One region of the Paenibacillus sp. FSL P4-0184 genome, then DNA from elsewhere that is predicted to be linked to it. Evidence: riboswitches for the same ligand, from Rfam matches in the RefSeq annotation. Region 1 holds a riboswitch; the other holds the start of a gene.

The links. A riboswitch is a leader RNA that binds a small molecule or an ion and turns the genes downstream of it on or off. The one in region 1 is predicted to bind glycine.
Region 2: it holds a riboswitch for glycine, as region 1 does, so the genes downstream of both, MKY52_RS09490 (amino acid permease) here and gcvT (glycine cleavage system aminomethyltransferase GcvT) in region 1, are expected to answer to the same signal.

The regions. Positions count from the first base shown of each region.
Region 1 is NZ_JBBORN010000001.1:2,688,619-2,691,753, reverse strand. It holds gene MKY52_RS11585 (flagellar motor protein MotB) at 1-24, shown strand, start outside; gene gcvH (glycine cleavage system protein GcvH) at 441-833, opposite strand; glycine riboswitch at 1,111-1,209, shown strand; gene gcvT (glycine cleavage system aminomethyltransferase GcvT) at 1,395-2,507, shown strand; gene gcvPA (aminomethyl-transferring glycine dehydrogenase subunit GcvPA) at 2,614-3,135, shown strand, end outside.
Region 2 is NZ_JBBORN010000001.1:2,194,595-2,197,729, reverse strand. It holds gene MKY52_RS09490 (amino acid permease) at 1-1,208, opposite strand, end outside; glycine riboswitch at 1,343-1,423, opposite strand; gene adhP (alcohol dehydrogenase AdhP) at 1,621-2,637, shown strand; partial or broken gene MKY52_RS09480 (alpha/beta fold hydrolase) at 2,804-3,066, shown strand; gene MKY52_RS09475 (hypothetical protein) at 3,037-3,135, opposite strand, start outside.

The DNA of each region.
Region 1 (3,135 bases):
CGTCAACTTCAAGAGGGTGCCTAAAAAATGTTTTACTCAGAGCTAGTTACAATAGCTAGGCCTGTGCGGGAGCGAATCTGCTTATCAACATACCAAAATGAGCCCACCACTATTTATTACGGAAATACTCCCTGATTATCTGCCTATTCCCTTGTCCAGGCGCAGAATTAGGGAATTCCTCCCTGATTAATACCCTATTTAGTCAGAAATAGCGCTTTTCACTGAAATTTTAGGGAGGAATACCCTAAAACCCTTAGTGTCACGCTATACTCGTCTAAAATAAGGGAGGTTTTCCATAATTCCAAACAGTCCCAGGATTTAACTCAAAAATTCACCACCACTATCTATATAAAAACACCAAACAGCAAGTCCCCAAAAACGGAAACTTGCTGCTATAAATATCACATTCGGTGAATTTAATATTCAGAAAAATTTTAGAATTACTCCCCTACCAATGCACGATATCCAGCTGCATCTAGCAGTCCTTTTACAGCATCAGCATACTCTCCGTCCACTTCAATTTCAAAAATCCAACCCTCGCCATAAGGCTTATCGTTGATCAGTTCTGGACTAGCTTCTAAACCGTCATTAATCTTGGTAACCGTCCCTGAGACGGGTGAATACAGTTCCGATACGGTCTTAACGGATTCAATACTGCCTACGCTGTCGCCAGCTGAAATGGCCGAACCCACTTCTGGAAATTCCACAAATACGATATCGCCTAACAAATGCTGAGCATGATCCGTAATCCCAACACGTACTACGCGTCCTTCCACTTGCTGTGCCCACTCATGCTCTTCGCTGTAAAGAAGGTTATCTAAAACTTCACTCATTTCAAGCCGCCTCATTTCCAAATTGGAATTCTAAATTTAGTTATAGCCTAAGTGATCGCGGAGCATAATGTCAATATTACTAAAAGCAAAATAAATTTGTCGTTTTTTTGACTTTTTCTTGTTGACAGCGCCCTCCTATACCCGTTTAATGGAGACATACAAGAAGAAACGACGATGTCGTCTTTTTATAGACGATAACCGTTTCTCGAAGAAATATAAGGATAATGTATAATGTGAAACATATACTTTCTTATATTTGAAACAAATACAGTTGCGGATGATGGCATAGGGAGAGACTGTCTCACTTGAAGACGGCGCCGAAGGAGTAAGCCCTAACAGGGGTGAATCTCTCAGGCAAAAGGACCTTTGTCGGACGTACCTCTGGAGAGCATCAGACGCGAGGCTGAGTGCGTCAGGTCACCAACGGGGAAACTTGCATGTTAGTTACGCAGGGTAACTCTCAGGTACAAAGGACAGAGCAGAAAGCGATTAGTGCATTTATGCATGATTGCTTCTGCCTGTCCTTTTTTTCGTATGTAATCAGACTAGGGGAGTGACGACATGGATGCTTTGAAAAGAACGCCTTTTTATGATCTCTATTCCGCTTATGCGGAGTCCAGGTGCATTGATTTTGGCGGCTGGGAGCTGCCAGTACAGTTTACAGGTATCGTGAAGGAGCATGAGGCTGTTCGCCAGCAGGCTGGACTGTTCGATGTATCGCATATGGGTGAATTCATGGTGATCGGAAGCGGCGCTGAAGCCTTCTTACAAAAAATGACGACCAACGATGTCAGCCGCCTTACCGATGGTGCGGCACAATATACGCTGCTCTGTTATCCAAACGGCGGGGTGGTCGACGATTTACTCGTGTATCGACTAAGTGAAGGCCGTTATATGCTTGTCGTAAATGCCTCCAACATCGATAAGGACTTCCAATGGCTGCAAGAACATCTGACCTCTGAATTCGGTGAAGTCACACTCACTAATGTCTCTGACGAGACGCTTTTGCTCGCCTTGCAAGGTCCGCTGGCAGAGACCATACTCGCAGAAGTTACTGATGCACCGATCTCAACGCTCAAGCCTTTCCACTTCATCGAACGCGCAACCGTCTGCGGTGTAGAAGTACTGATCTCCCGTACGGGTTATACCGGTGAAGATGGCTTCGAAATTTACGCTCCGCTGGATGTGGCAGCAACGTTATGGAACGGCCTTCTCGCAGCTGGCTCTCCTCACGGATTAACACCTGCTGGACTGGGCGCACGGGATACGCTTCGTTTCGAGGCAAAATTGCCACTGTACGGTCAGGAGCTGTCGGCTGACATCACGCCTCTTGAAGCTGGAGTACAGTTCTTCGTGAAGCTGGACAAAGCGGATTTCATCGGACGCGATGCGTTGATACAGCAAAAAGAAGCGGGTCTCCCCCGCCGTCTTGTCGGTCTAGAAATGATTGATCGAGGCATTCCACGCTCCCATTACCCAGTCTATGCGGACGGCATCAAAATCGGAGAGGTCACAACCGGAACCCAATCTCCAACGCTGAAACGCAACCTGGGATTAGCTTTGCTTGATACAGCTTACAGTGAAATAGGCACAGAGGTTTTCGTAGAGATACGTGGCAAGCAGCTTAAAGCTGTCGTGATTAAGGCCCCTTTTTACAAGTATAAACGCCTTTAGCGTCCATATTAGGACGGTGAACTTTTAAGCGAGAAATAAAAGGATAAAGTATAACGTGAAAATTGTACTTTCTTATATTTTAAAAAAGCCAAGGAGTGAAACCTTAATGAAGCACCGTTATCTGCCCATGACAGCACAGGACCGCGTAGAGATGATGGAAACCGTCGGGATTCAGTCCATAGATGAGCTGTTCTCCGATATTCCTGAAGCCGTCCGTTATCAAGGCACTATGCCGATGTCTGAACCACTCGATGAGTACGCCCTGCTACGTCACATGAAAGGTCTCGCTGACCGAAATGCCGACTTCGATTCACATGCCAGCTTCCTCGGCGCCGGATTATACGACCATCACATCCCTGTGGTGATCAACCATGTCATTTCCCGTTCAGAATTCTACACTGCTTACACCCCTTATCAACCGGAGATCAGCCAAGGCGAACTGCAAGCGATCTTCGAATTCCAATCCTACATTTGCGAACTAACCGGTATGAAAGTAGCCAATGCCAGCATGTATGATGGCGCAACCGCATTATCCGAAGCAGCCGTCCTCGCAGCTGGTGCTACCAAACGCAAAAAATTAATTGTCTCCCGCACCGTTCATCCTGAAGCGCGCCAAGTGTTACGCACA
Region 2 (3,135 bases), 490 kb from region 1:
TAATTAATAGCCGGTGTGAACGGTGCTTTGAATTTGGATTTCGCCTGTAAGTCTGGCCGGGTTTTCTTATACTTAATATGGCAGATAAGAACAATGCCCCACACCCATATAAAACAAATGGCGCTTATCGTTGTCACGATTCCAAAAGCCTGCTCCGGAATAAGTTTACTTAAAAGAGCCCCTACAGATATGACGATTGTAGAAATGAATAACGAGTTACCTGGTACATGGTTTTTATTTAGTTTGCCCAAATGAGGTGGCGCCTGGTTATTTCTACTCAAATTATAGAGAATTCGACTTGTCGAGAACATCCCACTATTACAAGCGGAAGCGGCTGAAGTTAATACAACAAAATTAATAATCCCTGCGGCAATTGGAATCCCTACTAAAGTAAAGGTTTTTACAAAAGGACTCTCTGCCGGGCTGAGCTCCGTCCAAGGGTTAATGCATAGCAGGACGAAAAGCGCACCAACATAGAAGAACAGAATCCGTAAAGGAATTTTATTAATCGCCGATGGGATATTTTTTTCCGGATCCGCTGTTTCCGCTGCCGACACCCCGACCAATTCCACACCTACGTAAGCAAATACAACCATTTGAAAAGAAAATAAGAAGCCTGATATGCCGTTCGGAAAAAAGCCCCCATGCTCCCATAGGTTTCGTATCGTCACCGATCCTGCATCCGTCTTAAACCCAATGATCAGTAAAATGACCCCAAGACCAATCAAGGCGAGAATCGTAATTACCTTAATTAAAGCAAACCAAAATTCGAGTTCCCCAAAACTTTTTACAGTTAATAGATTAAGTCCTAATAACACGACTAGACAGGCGATGGCAGGAACCCATTGCGGGATATCAAACCAGTACTGTACATATACGCCAACAGCAATGACATCAGCCATAGCCGTCATGATCCAGCAAAACCAATAGGTCCAACCGGTAATGAATGCGACCCGTGATCCAAGGTAGTCTTCAGCAATATCCGTAAACGATTGATAGCCCGCTTTAGATAATAGGAGTTCTCCCAGTGCTCTCATCACAAAAAACACAGCAATACCCACGATTAAATACGTGATCATAATGGATGGGCCTGCCTTCTCTATCGCCTTGCCTGATCCCAAGAATAATCCTGTACCGATGGTGCCACCAATAGCAATAAGTTGAACATGCCGATTAGCCAGCTCTCTCTTTAATTCTGGTTGTGCCATACCTAGTTCCCCCTTGTGAGTACAATAAATTGGAATAAAAAAAGAGAGATTGGATGTCATCCAATCTCCCAGATCGTAAGAATATCAAATAATATTCGCCCTGCTGATGGCGATCAGCATGACAAATACATATTCAGTACTCTTCTGTCCTTTTGCCTGAGATTGTGAACCCTTCGGCGCCGCGGAATTTCCGCAGTCTCTCCAGAAGCTGCTCCAGCTAAAGTGTAATCCTTAGCCATCATAGCTCGTGAATTATGAAGTTGATAAAGCGGTAACGCAGTAAAGCTGTTCTGATATTCTAACATATTACTTGTGATGTGAGTGTTAATCAGTGATAAAAGTCTCAAGAATTTAAAGTTAGCCTCATGAACATACTACTTTTTGAAAAGCAAAAAACTAAAGGAGTATGCTAATGAAAGCCGCTGTAGTAAAACAATTTAAAGAAAAGTTAGAGCTACAAGACGTACCTAAACCAAAACCCGGACCCAAAGAAATTCTTGTCCACATTCAGGCGTGCGGAGTGTGTCATACTGATTTGCATGCTGCTCATGGCGATTGGCCTGCCAAACCAAAGCTCCCTCTAATTCCCGGACATGAAGGCGTTGGGATTATTGAAGAAATAGGTGAAGGAGTTGCACACTTAAAGGTAGGAGACCGAGTAGGAATTCCATGGCTGTACTCAGCCTGCGGTCATTGTGAGTATTGTCTTACAGGAAGAGAGACTCTTTGTCTGGATCAAAAAAATTCTGGATATTCCGTAGATGGTGGATATGCAGAATATTGTGTGGCAGCTGCCGATTATGTAGTGAAGGTTCCTGATAATCTAAGCTTCATCGAAGCGGCACCTTTATTTTGCGCTGGCGTTACGACCTATAAAGCTTTGAAAGTGTCAGGTGTAAAGCCAGGTGAATGGGTAGCCATTTTCGGCGTCGGAGGATTGGGTCATCTTGGTGTACAATATGCAAAGGTGATGGGAATGAACGTAGTGGCCATCGACACTTCAGATGAAAAGATGGAGCTTGCGAAACAACTTGGTGCAGACAAAACCGTAAACGCATTAAAAGAAGATGCCGCAGATTGGATTCAAAAAGAACTCGGCGGAGTGCATGGTGTTGTTTGTACAGCGGTTGCAAAAAAAGCATTCGACCAAGCCTATCGAGCCATTCGCCGCGGCGGTACCTGCGTCATGGTTGGGCTGCCCCCTGAATCCATGGATGTTCCTATCTTTGATACGGTATTAAACGGTACAAAGGTAGTCGGTTCGATTGTCGGCACTCGCAAAGATTTACAAGAAACATTACAATTCGCTGCAGAAGGAAAAATAAAAACCATTATTGAGACACGTAAACTAGAAGATATTAATGAGATCTACGATCTGATGTTAGAAGGCAAAATCAATGGTCGAATCGTTCTTGATATGACGAAATAATCCGAAAGAAAACATGCTCGAAAAGTACTGCTTTTCGGGTTTTTTTATGCCTAAAAATCCCCCTACTAGCAATACTTTTCTGCGCAATGTTTCTGTTGTGATCAATCAAGCTCTGCGCGGGAGAACGGATTTGAAGTTCATCAGGAAGTACTGACAGCTCGCCCTTATGCCAATTATCGATCATCTGTGGGGAGAAGCATTCGGAGAACTGAATCTTATACAATCACTCGCTAAATTCAACAAACCAGTATTTATCGGTTTAGGTAGTTATGATTATTTGGTAGCGCCTGTTTCACTTTGGAATTCTGTTGATGAGACCTATGAGCACGTAAAAAAGTGATCTTTGAGCATAGTGGTCACAATCCGATGTTTGAAGAACCTCAAACCTTTGACAAAGAGCTAAGCAAGTGGATTCTTGAGGGCAATTGAGGCTTCCCTTTGAATAACGAAAAACACTAAGTTAATTCTTAGTGTTTTTTTATTTCCTGCCCCTTTTGG